One region of the Kribbella swartbergensis genome, then DNA from elsewhere that is predicted to be linked to it. Evidence: riboswitches for the same ligand, from Rfam matches in the RefSeq annotation. Region 1 holds a riboswitch; the other holds the start of a gene.
The links. Region 1 has a riboswitch for thiamine pyrophosphate ahead of thiS (sulfur carrier protein ThiS). Riboswitches for the same ligand answer to the same signal wherever they lie in the genome.
Positions count from the first base shown of each region.

Region 1 (7,133 bases):
ACGAGTTGCCCGGGTACACGACGCTCGAGGGGCCGAAGTTCTACCGGCGCGACGGGTACTACTGGATCTTCGCGCCGGCCGGTGGGGTGGCGACCGGATGGCAGTCGGCGTTCCGGGCCCGTTCGCCGTACGGTCCGTACGAGGATCGCGTCGTACTGGCGCAAGGATCGACGCCGGTCAACGGACCGCATCAAGGTGCGTGGGTCGACACCCCGAGCGGTGAGCACTGGTTCCTGCACTTCCAGGACCGCGGTCCGGTCGGGCGCGTCGTCCATCTGCAGCCGATGACGTGGGAAGACGGCTGGCCGGTGATCGGGGCGGCCGGTGAGCCGGTACTGCGGCATCCGGTGCCCGCCGGCGAGCAGCGCGAACCCGAGCGAAGCGACGCCTTCGAGGGGCCGGAGTTGTCTCCGATCTGGCACTGGCAGGCGAACCCGCACCCGAAGTGGTACGACGCTCCGAAGGACGGCGAACTGCGGTTGGCGCTGCTTCCGGACGATGACGGCGACCTGCGGAATCTCCCCCAGGTGCTCGGCCAGCAACTGCCGGGGCATCGCCGTCGCTTCGAGACCTCGGTGCGGCTCGACGCTGGCGGCCCGGGTGCCCGTGCCGGTCTGGTTGTACTCGGCCGGTCCTACGCCTGGATCGGCCTGCATCGGACCCCGGCCGGGGTGGACGTCGTACTGCGGGAGCGCGGTACGCCGGACGAGGAACTCTTGCATCAGGCCCGACCGGAATCGCCGTACGTCGAACTGGCCGCCGACGTGGATGAGAATGCGGTCGTGCGGTTCTCCTACCGGGCGGGTGGTGAGTGGGTGGAGGCGGGAACCTTCCAGGCTGTGGAGGGCCGGTGGATCGGGGCCGAAGTTGGCCTCTTCGCTGTCGCCCCTCAAGGCACGATGGACGATGGCGGGGCAGTGTTCGGTCCCGTCCGGGTCACCGAACGAGAGACGGCGTGATGGGCAGGACACCGAAGGACTCGATCACCATCGCCGACGTCGCCCGCGCGGCGGAGGTGTCGCGGGCGACCGTGTCGCGGGTGATGAACGGACGGGTCACCGTCGCACCGGAGATCGCCGAACGCGTCCGGGCCGCGGCCGACCGGCTGAACTACCGGCCCTCCGACCTGGCCCGCAACCTGTCACTCGGCCGGACGAACATGGTCGCGCTGGTCGTGCCGGACCTCGGCAACCCGCTGTTCCAGCAGATCATGCGCGGGATCACCAACGCCTCGGCGGCGGCCGGTTACCGGGTCCTGGTCGCCGAGACCGACGAGGACCCGGCGGCCGAGGCGGACATCGCGGTGGAGGCCAGGCGCCGGTGCGACGCGCTCATCATGGTGTCGCCGCGACTGGCCGAGGACCGGCTGCTCGAGCTGCTGCCGAAGGTGAAACCGGTCATCCTGGTCAATCGCCAGGGACCGCCCGACGTCGCGTCGGTCGGGGTCGATTTCGGCCGCGCGGTGCGGATCGTGGTCGACCACCTCGTCGGCCACGGGCACCGCCGGCTCGCCTACCTGGCCGGTCCGCCCGGGAGCGCGTCGAACACCGACCGCCTGCGTTCACTGGAGATCGCCGAGCGGGAGATCCCCGGTCTGGAGATCGTCCGGCTGGAGTGCGGTTCGTCGATCGAGGACGGGTACGGCGCGGTCGAGAAGGTGCTGGAGTCGCACGTCACGGCCGTGGTCGCGTTCAACGATCTGGTCGCCTTCGGTCTGCTGGCCAGGCTGAACGAGGTCGGCGTCGCCGTACCGGCCGATCTGTCGGTGGCGGGGATGGACGACATCGGGTTGTCGCGGTTCGCCGTACCGTCGCTGACGACCGTGCGGGTGCCGCAGCAAGGTCTGGGGGAGCTGGCCTGGCGGGTGCTGTACTCGCAGGTCGCGGGGGCTGCCGGCGAGGTGGACGGCGTACCGGATCTGCGGCTGGCGTTGCGGGCGAGCACCGGGCCGGTTCCGCAGGCGACCCGGTTGCAGGGGGATGCGCCGCGAGGCCGGTTGGGGCCGGTGCGGTGGCAGCAGCAGGGGGACATCTTCGTGCTGGGGTCCGAGTCGGGCCTGCTGGCACATTACGAGTTCGGGCGCCGGATGCCGCAGGTGCATTCGCCGCGGCCCTATCTGCATCCGGTTCGTACGCTCGGCGGGAATCCGCTGACCGAGGTCAGCCCTGTCGACCACCGGCACCACTACGGCGTCTCGCTGGCCGTGGCCGGAGTGAACGGAACGTCGCACTGGGGTGGTCGCACGTTCCTCCCAGGGCGGGGGCCGACACTGCTGACGAACCACGGTCAGCAGCGCAGCCGCGGTGTCACGGTCGACGACGGTCCGGGCAACTCGCTGACCGACGACATCACCTGGTACGACGAACAGGGTCGCCCGCAACTGGTCGAACGCCGGCGGCTCAGCGGTTCGTTGGCCGAAGGCGGCTGGCGCCTCGACTGGAACAGCGTCCTCACCGCCCGCTACGGCCCGATCCGCATCGACAGCCCGGCCACCGCGGGACGTCCCGGCGCCGGGTACGGCGGCATCTTCTGGCGGCTGCCCTCGGCCGAAACCACCGTGGTTCTGAGCGAGGCCGGTGAAGGCACCGACGCCGCCTACGGCTCGCTCAGCCCTTGGCTGGCCTTCGTCCAGCAACGCGGTGACACGGTCACCACGCTGCTGCTCGTGCAACCGGACGACGTACGCCCGTGGTTCCTCCGCTCCACCGACTACGTGGGCGCCGGACCTGCGCTGGCGTGGCAGAGCGCGCTGGCGTTGCAGCCCGACCAGGAGTTGCCGCTGTCCCTGACGGCGTTGCTGCTGGATCGCTCGATCGACCTGGCCGAGGCTCCCGAACTGGTCGAGAGGCTCAGAACGACGCGAGACCGGTGACCGGGGACGACGCCAGCGCCGAGTGCCAGCGGCGGGGGACCCGGCCGGCCAGGCGCGCGGCGCGGCCGGCGGTGACCGCGTCGCGCATCGCGGCCGCCATCAGGGCCGGCTTCTCGGCCCGGGTGACAGGTGTCGCGAGCATGACGGCGGCGCAGCCGAGCTCCATGGCCAGCGCGGCGTCACTCGCCGTACCGATGCCGGCGTCGACGATCACCGGGACGTTCGCGGCCTCGGCGATCAGCGCCAGGTTGTGCGGATTCCGGATGCCGAGCGCGGACCCGATCGGCGCCGCCAGCGGCATCACCGCCGCACATCCGGCCTGCTCCAGCCGGCGCGCCAGGATCGGGTCGTCGTTGGTGTACGGCAGCACGGTGAAACCGTCGGTCACCAACGCGTCCACCGCATCCAGCAACTCGACCGGGTCCGGCATCAGCAGATGGTCGTCGGCCACCACCTCGACCTTGATCAGGTCGGTCCCCAGCGCCTCCCGGGCCAGCTTCGCGGTCAGCACTGCCTCCGCGGCGGTGTGACAACCGGCGGTGTTCGGCAGGACGTCGATGCCGTGCTTCTTCAGCACGTCGAGGATCGAGCCCTCGTGGCCGGTGCCGATCCGGCGCATCGCGACCGTGGTGAGTTGGGTGCCAGAGGCAACCAATGCCTCCTCCATCACCTCGAGGTTCGCCGCACCCCCGGTCCCCATGATCAGCCGGGACGAGTAGGTCCGGCCGCCGAGCTCCAGCGGATCGTCCATGTCAGCCTCCCTGGACCGCACTGACGATCTCGACCCGGTCCCCGTCGGTGAGCGTGGTGCCGGCCCACTCGGCCCTGGTGAGCACGTTCTGGTTCACCGCGACCGCGATCCCGGTCTCGCGGTCGGAATACTCCCGCACCAGGTCGGCGACGGAACGGTCCGGCGGGACACTCGTCGGCTCGCCGTTGACCCACACGTCGTACATCGCTTCCTCCCTACGCCGGAATTACCCGATTCAGGTTCAGCGGTCGGCGACACTAGGTCAGTCGCCCTCTCAGCCCGCTCCGGTGCGAGCTCCCGCGGCTGTCTCGACGATAACACCCGGTTTCCCCGGGACAACCCGGGTGTACCCCCGCACTCCTTCGCCGAGGACATCGGATGTCAAGGGAGTCGAGGGCGTGACAAATCCGGCGTGGACGATTCACACTTGCGTCACCGGGAGGGGGGTTGCTGGGTACTTTTCGTGACTGGGGAGTCTCCGAATAAGTCTCGCGATACCTGGGGGGCAGGGGCGTGATCCGAGTCGTACTCGGGCATCACGGCGCGTTGGTACGAGGGGCGCTTGCCGCGGTGCTGTCGCAGGAAGCTGATCTGGAGGTGTTGGCCGAGGTCGAGAAGGCCGACGAGGTTCTGCCCGCGGTGGAGAGGACGCGGCCGCATGTGGTGGTGCTCGATCCGATGCTGGACGGGGCCATCAGGATCGAGGAGCTTTGCCTGCAACTGCGCGAGCCCGGCATCCTGATCCTGATCGACCGTGACCTGCTCAACGGCGTCAGCCTGGCGCTGGTCCGGCTGGCACCGCGGGTCGGGTTCATCGCCACCGACGCGTCGCCGGCCGATCTGGCGGAGGCGGTCAGACAGCTGGCGCACGGCGCGGCGGTGATCGATCCGGGCGTGGCCGTGGCTGCCCTGCGTGCGGTGGAGAATCCGCTCACCGAGCGGGAGTGCGAGGTGCTGCGGCTGGTGACCACGGGTGCGACCGCCCAGGAGATCGCGCGGCGGCTCAACCTGACCGCGGGAACGGTCCGGAACTACCTGTCGCACATCCTGACGAAGACCGATGCGCGGAGCCGGATCGAGGCGGTCCGGAAGGCTCAGGAGGCGGGCTGGATCTGATCGGGTTGCGGTTGCCAATGACCGAGGAGGTCCCGGTACAGCGGTGACTCCCGAAGCAAGGTGGTGTGCCGGCCGACCATGGCCTCGTTCCCGTCCAGGACCAGGATCCGGTGTGCTCTCAGTGCCGAGCTGATCCGGTGCGCGACGACGATGAGCGTCCCCGGCCGGGCCGAGAATGCTTCCTCGGCCCGACGCTCGGCCTCGGGGTCCAGATGACAGGTGGCCTCGTCGAGTACGGCCAGCGGTGCCGGCGACAGGTAGGACCGGACCAGGGCGATCAGCTGCCGCTCTCCGGCAGAGAGCTGGGCGGGCCGGATCAGCGCCTTCGGCCCCCCGAGCCGCGCGACCAGCGCTTCGGCCCCGACAGCCTCGATCGCGCGATTCACCTGAGTCGTCGGAGCACCCGGAGCGAGGTAGGTGAGGTTCTCGAGGATCGAGCCGGAGAAGACATAGGCCTCCTGGGGGATCAGTACGCGCGTCCGCGCCAGCTGCTCGGGGGACAGCTCGTGCGGTGCGACGCGACCGACGAGCAACCTCCCCTCGGTCGGCGGGAACATGCCGCAGATGAGTGCGGCGAGGGTCGACTTCCCGATGCCGCTGGGACCGACGACGGTGAGGTGGTCGCCTTCCGGTACGACGAGATCCAGCGACCGCAGCACCGGTTCCGCCTGTGGTCCGTAGGCGAAGGAGACCTTGTGCAGTCTCACCTGGTGACCGCGAGGCGAGGAGGCCGACGCGGGCCGCTCGACCGGAGCGCCGGTGTCCAGGATGCGGCCGAGCGTGACGACGTACCGCAGCCCGCCGTCGCCGAGTGCCGACATCACGGTGCTCAGGGCGGGCTGCAGCCCCAGCAGGACGTACGTCAATCCGCCGAGCAGGGTGCCGGTGCTCACGCCGCGACCGATCAGCCAAGGACCCGCTGCCAGCAGGATCAGCAACGGCAACCACCCGCCCACGGCGAAGCAAAGCGTGCGAAGCGCGGCGACCTTGGCGAGAGCTCGCTCGGCCGCCGCGTGCGCCTCGATCGGTTCACCGACGAGGTCCGCGGTGAAGTCCTCGGCCCCGGTAGCGGTGATATCCCGAACCGCGGCGAACGCCGTCCCCGCCGATGTCGCCAGTTGCTCGTCGGCGGACAAAGACGCCTTCATCCGGTCGGCTGCCAGGCCGAGGATGGCGAGCGAGGCGGCGAAGCCGACCAGGAACGGCGGTACGACGAGTACCGCGATCAAGGGGTCGAGTGACAGCAGACCGGTCACGACGCCGACCACGGTGATGGTGAAAGTCCGGGTCACGACGATCAGCCCGGCGAAGGTGTCCCGCACGATCTCGACCTGCCGGTTCAGCCGCGACACCGCCCCGTCGATCCGGTCGGCGTTGCGCAGCGCACCACTCACCACCCGGCGGACCAGGTCGTCCCGGAACGGCTCGACCAGGTCGCCGAGTCGCCGATACGCCTGCCTGGCGCCGACGGCTCCGAGACACGCGGCCGCGACGAGGCCACCCAACCAGGCAAGGCCGGTCTCCGCCCGGCCGGCGAGGAACGCATCTGTCGCGTGGGCGACCGCGAGCCCGTAGACCGCGGTCGGCAGGATCTCCGGTATCGACCAGGCGGCGAACTCCAGCGCCGGCCGCCGCTTCAGGGCCGCCACTCCGAACCCGAGTTCCCGCCTCATCCGAAGATCTCCCGGTACGACGGGTCCTGCCACAACCGCTGATGGGGTCCGACCGCGCGAACCCGGCCGCGATCGAGCCAGACCACCAGGTCCGCGCGGGCCGCCGTGGACGCCCGATGGGTGACGATCAGCCGGGTACGGCGGTGCCGATCCTCGGTCAGGGTCCGGCTGATCTGCCGCTCCGTCGCGGTGTCGAGACTCGAGGTGGCGTCGTCCAGCACCAGCAGCCGACCGGTGTGCCAGGCGCGCGCCAGCCCGAGACGCTGCGCCTCCCCACCGGACATCGGTGCCTCGGGCAACGGGGTGTGGTAGCCCTGCGGCAACCGGCTGGCGTAGTCGTGCGCATGGGTCGCCCGAGCGGCCGCGAGCACCTCGACGGGTGCGATCCGCCCGCCCGAGATCGACTCGCACACCGTCCTGCCCACTAGTACGGGCCGCTCGAACGCACAGCCGACCGCCCGGCGCAGTACCGACCGCCGCACAGCCTGGAGCGGTACGCCGTCGAGCAGCACGAGACCTGAGTCCGGGTCACGCAGCCGCGCGGCCAGCGCCGCCAGCACCGACTTTCCCGCGCCGCTGGGACCGACCACGGCGACGGTCGCTCCACCGGGAAGGTCGAGGTCGACGTGATCGAGCAGGGGTACGCCGTCCACGATCACGCTGACGTCGTCGTACACCAGGTGCCCGGGTCCGGGCGGGAGCGGAAGCGCGCCATAGGCAA
Region 1 is NZ_BAAGPM010000034.1:405,382-412,514, reverse strand. It holds gene ACYVOK_RS31170 (glycoside hydrolase family 43 protein) at 1-959, shown strand, start outside; gene ACYVOK_RS31165 (DUF6807 family protein) at 959-2,872, shown strand; gene ACYVOK_RS31160 (thiazole synthase) at 2,850-3,623, opposite strand; gene thiS (sulfur carrier protein ThiS) at 3,625-3,828, opposite strand; TPP riboswitch at 3,819-3,934, opposite strand; gene ACYVOK_RS31150 (response regulator transcription factor) at 4,137-4,739, shown strand; gene ACYVOK_RS31145 (ATP-binding cassette domain-containing protein) at 4,718-6,412, opposite strand; gene ACYVOK_RS31140 (ABC transporter ATP-binding protein) at 6,409-7,133, opposite strand, start outside.

Region 2 (7,133 bases), on a different contig from region 1:
GAGATGGACCTGATCGAGCTGTTCACCGACGCGGCCGACCTGGCCGGCGACCTGTCCGTCGGGGTCGGGCTGTTCATCGACGAGATGCAGGACATCAGCGCCGACGACCTGTCCGCGCTGTGCGCCGCCTGCCACGAGATCTCCCAGCAGAGCGCACCCCTGGTCGTCGTCGGGGCCGGCCTGCCGCATCTGCCCGCCGTACTGTCCGCCAGCAAGTCGTACTCCGAGCGGCTCTTCCGCTACATCCGCGTCGACCGCCTCGCCCGGGACGCGTGCGACCGCGCGCTGATGATCCCGGCCGAGAGCGAGGGAGTCCGGTACGACGACGAGGCCCTCGACGAGCTGTACGCACAGACCGACGGCTACCCGTACTTCGTCCAGGCCTTCGCCCACGCCACCTGGGACCACGCCCCGACCTCCCCGATCACCGTCAAGGACGTCGCCGTCGCGGCCCCGGAAGCCTCCGCCGAACTCACCGTCGGCTTCTTCGGTTCCCGGTACGAGCGCGCGACGCCCGCCGAACGTGAATACATGCGCGCGATGGCCGAACTCGGCGTCGGCGTCGGCGACGGCGCGGTCCCCACCGCCGAGGTCGCCAACACCCTCGGCCGCAAACCCCAGTCCCTCTCCCCCGCCCGCGACGGCCTGATCAAGAAAGGCCTCGTCTTCTCCGCCGAACGCGGCACCGTAGCCTTCACCGTCCCCCACTTCGGCAAGTTCCTCCGGACCCGCACCGCGTGAGCTAGTCGACCCACGCGTACTGAGGTTCGATCCCACGCGTGCTACGCAGCGGCTCCTTCGTCGCCGCCGCTTCGCCCGCTCCCACCCGCCCCCCGGCTGTCGCCGGTGCATTCCTTGCCGGCTGCCGCCGGCGGTGGCGGGCTTATCGCCCACCGGGGCGGATACCGGGCAAGCGTGGTGAGTGGAAGAACTGCCAACACGCGCACTGAGGTTTGATCCCACGCGGGCTCCTTCGTCGCCGCCGCTACGCCCGCTCCCGCCCGCCCCCCGGCTGTCGCCGGTGCATTCCTTGCCGGCTGCCGCCGGCGGTGGCGGGCTTATCGCCCGTGGGCGACCATCGGGGACGGGTGGGTGGGCGAAAGTACTGTCATCACGCGTACCGGGATTGAAGCCCCACGCGTGCTACGCAGCGGCTCCTTCGTCGCCGCCGCTACGCCCGCTCCCACCCGCCCCCCGGCTGCCGCCGGTGGTGGCGGGCTTATCGCCCGCCTGCGCACCCCTACGTCGCGCGTATTCGAATACCCCGCTGACCCGCATCCGCGGGACCACCGTAGCCACGCCCGGCCGTCGGCACCCATAACCGCCTCACGCGATGATGTGGGTGTGCAGATATGCAGACGCTTTCGCTCGGATGGAACCCGTTGCCAGAACGCGACGAATTACGCGGACGGCTGGTGTCGCGAGCCGGACTGCGCTGGCTTCGTCCGCCCGGATCCGTCGTCTGCCCCGGAGGTGGAGGGTGCCCCCGAAGGGACACCTTCGCACCTGAGGACCTCTGGCGATTCCGATGTGGGTGACATCACGGTCGAGGACGTCGCGGCTGTCCACGTCTCGGATCGTGCTATCGAAAACTTCCGGTTCCATCATGGTGGCGGGCACCTGGAGGCCGACGCGCAGCTACGCTCGATGCTTGAGGACTTCCTGCTCAAATCATCGAGACGTGCGTCGCCGGAAGGATATCTGAGGCTGGCGCGCGGTGGGTACGCAGTGGTCCTCTCCCCTGATCGCGGCACCGTCGTCGCGTATTCGACGGTGCACCGCGAACGGACCTGGGCCCAGGTCAAGGCAGGTGTCCAGTCCCGGATCGCGGGGCCACGGCGGGGCCCCGGTCGGGCCGAGGCGCCAGAGCCAGGTCCGCCCGTCGAGCTGGGCGAGTTTCGCACGGCATTGTGTCCGGATGAGATCTTCTTGACAGCTCGCGTCCGTAGGTCGTACGCGAAGCTCGCATCGATGCAGGCGAGCACCGATGACGATCTCGACAGAGCAATCCGGGACGAGGTCGCGCAGTTCGCTTCGGCGATCATTGGCCAGCGCGACGATGGGATCTTCGAGGTCCAAGCGGGCTCGAAGATCTGGTTGGTCGCGCCGGATCTGAGATCACTCATCGGAGTGAAGCGGAGCCACGAAGAATTCTGAGTAATGGTGCGCAGCTCTGTCACCCGGCGAAGCTGTTCAACGACTGCACTTTCGGGACGGAGGTGGGGGTGGGTAAGGTGAATCGACATGACCACCGGGCGGACTGGCCAGCGCGGGGACGCGCGTGGGCGTGGTGCTGCCCGCGTGAAGCGGGGCCGGGGTGGGCGGCACAGCCGGAAGAAGTCGTACAGAGCGCAGTGGTTCTCGGTCACGGCGCTGGCGCTGCTGGGGACGGTGATGGTCGCGCATCCGGACGCGACGAACCGGCGCAGCCTGGCGTCCGAGGTGATCGCCGGGGTGAACGCGTCGGCGACCGAGGAGCCGTCGGTCAGTACGCCGACACCGGCGCCGGTGGCGACGCCGACGCAGAAGTTCACCACTCCGTTGCGCCCGGCACCGACGTTGACGCGGGCGCCGAAGGGCTCGAAGCCGAACTACTCGGTCTCGTCCGGCAAGCTCGCAGTCGTCCCCGGGTTCGACAAGGCGACCGGTGTCCGCGACAAGCTGACCTACCGGGTCGAGATCGAGCAGGGCCTGTCGGTCAACGGTGCCGCGGTCGCGGCGATCATCCACCGGACGCTGACCGACCCGCGCGGCTGGCAGGCGATCCACCCGGTGAACTTCGAGCGCACCGACAAGGTGGACGCCGACCTGCGCATCATCCTGGCCACGCCGACGCTGACCGACAAGCTGTGTCTGCCGCTCGACACCGGCGGTGAGGTCTCCTGCCGGGTCGAGGACCGGGTCGTGCTGAACGCGAAGCGGTGGATGTTCGCGGTCCCGGCGTACCAGGGGAACGTCGCCCTCTACCGCAACTACCTGGTCAACCACGAGGTCGGGCACGCGCTCGGCCACGGCCACTCCACCTGCGACAAGGCGAAGACGCCGGCGCCGGTGATGATGCAGCAGACCAAGGGACTGGCCGGCTGCCTCCCGAACGCCTGGCCGACGATCAAGGCGACCTGAGCGAAACCCTCGGTCGTGAGAAGCTGAGGCCGAGGGGAGGGAGCAGCGATGTCCTCACAGGATTTCCCGACGTACGGCCGAGGCGAGCCACCGGAACAGCCGGCGGAGGAGCATCACTACGCACCGCCCGCTCCGTACGGCGGCCAGACGTACAACGCCCCGCCGTACGGCCAGCCGCAGCCGGGTGAATACGCACAGCCCCAGCCCTACAACACCCCACCGGGCCAGTACGGCGATCCGCCCCAGGCGGCACCCGGTGCGTACACCCAGCCGCCCAACTACCGCCCCGGCAACCCGTACGGCACCCCCGCGCACCCGCAGCAGCACGAGCTACCGCAGTACGGGCGCGAGCAACCGGTCGCACCCCGTGACCCGCGCGCCGCCCGCGTCGTACTCCTGGCGACGATCGTCGCGGGCGTCTACGGCCTGCTCGTCCTCACGGTCCAACGGGTCGCTCTGCGCGAGATCTCCCAGGCTCCCGGCTCGCCGCTCAACCACCCGTTGCGCACGGATGTCATCGACACGATCGGCCAGTTGCTGCTGCTCGTGCTCGGTTCGGCCGCGATCGCGATGTGGGCGCGCGACCTGATCGCCCGCCGCAAGGTCGGGCGCGAGCTGGACCCGGTCGAGCTGGGCGGCCTGCTCCTCGTCGGAACGTCGCTGATCCCGATCGTGATCTGGGCGGTGATGGTCCTGTCGACCGGCATGGGCGCGATCGACGACACGCTCCACCGCCTGCCGACGGCGTACGGCTGGGGCGGTATCGGCCTGCTGATCCTCGCCGCCGGTTTCCTCCTCGGCTACCGCGAGCTGAAGCCGGACGTGTCGAACCCGGTCGTCCAGGCTCCACCGGCCCGAGCGCCCTGGGAGTGAGCATTCCGATCGTCCTGGTCCCGGGACTCGGCCTCGGGGTCAAGTCGTACGCGCCCACAGTCGAGCACCTCACCACGCCGTACCGGATCATCACCCTCCCCGGGTACGGCGAACCGGCCGGACCGGGCGACGACCTGCGACCGCAAGCCTTGGGTACGGCGGTGGCGGACAAGATCCGGGAGCGGTCGGTCCTGGTCGGGCACTCGTCCGGCGCCCAGATCGTCGTGGAGACGGCGGTCGCCTACCCCGAACTCGTCCATACCCTGATTCTCGTGGCGCCGCCCGGGGATGCGGGTTCGGTGACCTGGCCGCAGCTCGCGGCCCGCTGGCTCGGCTCGGCGATCCCGGAATCCCCGCGGCTGATCCCGGCGCTGGCCCCGCAGTACGCGCGGACGACGCTCCGCTCGATCGCCCGGGCAGCGGAAGCAGCCAGACGCCACGATCTGGCCGCGATCATCACCCGGGTGCAGGCGCCGGTGGTGATCGTCCGCTGTCGGCACGACCAGCTGTGCCCGGCCGACTGGGTGGAGCGGCTGGCCGCCCTCACCCAGGGCGAGGCGCGGACGCTCGCAACCGGCTCTCACATGCCGGTCCTGACCAACGGCCCCGAACTGGCCGCTCTCATCCAGCGGGCAGCCGCCGCCCGCGGCGACTGACGCGGTATCGTTGACGCGCTAACAACACCTGCGGGAGCTCGCACCATGCGCGGGCTGAGAGGGCGACGCCGGGTCGCCGACCGCCTGAACCTGACCGGGTAATGCCGGCGTAGGGAGTGGTCACCCATGACCAGTACTGCTGTTCGTCCTGCCGTCCGCACCGAGGCGCCGCTCGTCCTCACCACGGACGCTCCGCGCACGCTCGGCTTCTTCGACCAGTTCACCCTCTGGGGGAACCTCGGCATCTCGCTGTTCGGCCCGGTGACCGGTGCGCTGGTCGCGGCGTACACGGGCTCGCTGGCGCAAGGACTGCTCGCGGTCGTGGTCGGCTGCGGGATGGGCGCGCTCGTGCTCGGTGGTGCGGCCGTGTTCGGTTCGCACACCGGAGCACCGGCGATGGCGAGTCTGCGCGGGCTGTTCGGCCGCCGCGGCTCGATGGCGCCGACCGTGCTGAACATCGCGCAGAACGTCGGCTGGGCGACGATGGAGATCATCGTCATCTCGCAGGCCGCGGTCGCGGTGACGAGTGAGCGGTGGCGCTGGCTGTTCGTCGTCCTGGCCGGCGTACTCGCGACGGTGATGGCGGTCCGGCCGCTCGGCAGTGTGAGACTGCTGCGGAAGTTCATGGTCTGGCTGGTGCTGATCGCGTCGGTCTACCTGTTCGTGCAGGTGCTCAGCAAGCCGGTGCAGGACCTGCCGCAGGACGGTGTCTTCGGCTTCTGGCCCGCTGTCGATCTTGCCGCCGCCGGTGTCGTGTCGTTCGCGCCGTTGGCCGCGGACTACACCCGTCATTCGCGGACCAACAAGGCCGCCTTCGCCGGCTCGTCGCTCGGCTACGGGATCGCGGCGATCGTGTACTACGCCCTCGGCGTGTTCGCCGTGGCGACGCTGGGGACCAACAGCGCGGACGTGATCACCGCGCTGGTCACGTTGCCGGCCGGTGCGATCGCGTTGCTCGTCCTGCTGGTGGACGAGGTCGACGAGGCGTACGCGAACGTGTACTCGACCACGATGGCCGCGCACAACCTGATCGGCCACGTCGACCGGCGGTGGATCTCGATCGCGATCGGCGTGGTCGCCACCGGCCTCGCGCTGATGGTTGACCTCGGCAACTACACGCAGTTCCTCTACCTGATCGGATCGGTCTTCGTCCCGCTGTTCGCGGTCGCGATCGCCGACTTCTTCGTGGTCAGCAAGATGAACTGGGACGTGTCCGGTACGGCGCGGTTCCGCTGGCAGCCTGCCCTCGCCTGGCTGATCGGCTTCGTCGCGTACCAGTTGGTCAACCCCGGCACCGTCTCCGGCTGGTCGCCGTTCTGGACCGACGTACAGCAGTGGCTCTTCGCCGGGCAGCCGGTGCCGACCTGGCTCGGCGCGACGTACACGTCGATCGTGGTCTCGATGCTGGCCGCCGTACTGCTCGGCCGGATCGGTCGCCGACCGCTGGACAACTGACCCGGACCTACCGGGATACTTGCGCAATGCTGAACTCCGCACTGCGCAGCCGGGCCGAATACGCGGAACTCGGGGCGGACGGACTGGCGGCGCGCACCACGCCGGAGCGGGACGCGGCGATCGTCGAGGCCGTCGAGGAACTGCTGGAGGGCCGCGAGTCGGTGCTCGACCTGTGCTGCGGATACGGGCGGATCGCGCTGCCGCTGCGCCGGGCGGGGAAGGTGGTGCGGGCGCTGGACATCTCGCCGAACCTGGTCGAGGCCGGCAAGGCGAAGGCGTCCGAGGAGGGGTTGTCGATCGACTGGGCGATCGGCTCGATGACGGACCTGCCGTACAAGTGGGACTCGTTCGACGCGGTGATCTGCCTGTGGACGGCGTTCCACGAGTTGTTCGCCGAGGACGAGCAGTTGTCCACCATCTGCGAGATCTCCCGGGTGCTGAAGCCGGGCGGTGTCGCGATCATCGAGGGCCCGGTCTGGGGTCCGGCCACCGCGGCCGAGATCGCGAACGGGATGCGGCAGGGACCGGAGCACCGGATCGTCACCACCGAGCACTTCGGCTCCAGCAGCGTGCACTTCATCCACGACGAGATCAGCTACGGCCGGCTCTGCGCGGCGGCCGGAATCGAGAACTACAAGGTCTACAAGCGCGACTGGGGCGGCCGCCGCCGGCTCCTCCTGGAGATTCGCCAACCGGCCGCCGACTGACGCCATCTTCCTTACAAGGAAGGAAAAACAAGAAGCAGATCCCCACTCCACACTGGGGATCTGCTCCTGTGTCCGTCGAGTGTAAATGCTTTCTGCGCGCCGCGTGAAAAGTCAGTTTTTTGCTTCGAGATTCAGCAGAAATCGCTTTGCGTCCAAACCGCCGGCGTATCCGGTGAGCGCGCCGTTCGAGCCGATCACCCGGTGGCACGGGACCACGACACAGACCGGGTTGGCGCCCAGCGCCGTACCGACCGCGCGGGCCGCCTTCGGTTTGTCGATCTCGTTCGCCACCGCGCCGTACGTCGTCGTCGCGCCGTAG
Region 2 is NZ_BAAGPM010000013.1:37,704-44,836, reverse strand. It holds gene ACYVOK_RS06585 (ATP-binding protein) at 1-741, shown strand, start outside; gene ACYVOK_RS06580 (hypothetical protein) at 1,531-2,157, shown strand; gene ACYVOK_RS06575 (DUF3152 domain-containing protein) at 2,245-3,123, shown strand; gene ACYVOK_RS06570 (hypothetical protein) at 3,172-3,996, shown strand; gene ACYVOK_RS06565 (alpha/beta fold hydrolase) at 3,993-4,652, shown strand; TPP riboswitch at 4,673-4,786, shown strand; gene ACYVOK_RS06560 (purine-cytosine permease family protein) at 4,779-6,107, shown strand; gene ACYVOK_RS06555 (class I SAM-dependent methyltransferase) at 6,134-6,814, shown strand; gene ACYVOK_RS06550 (methylated-DNA--[protein]-cysteine S-methyltransferase) at 6,926-7,133, opposite strand, start outside.
Region 2: linked by a shared signal. The riboswitch ahead of ACYVOK_RS06560 (purine-cytosine permease family protein) and the one ahead of thiS (sulfur carrier protein ThiS) in region 1 are both predicted to bind thiamine pyrophosphate.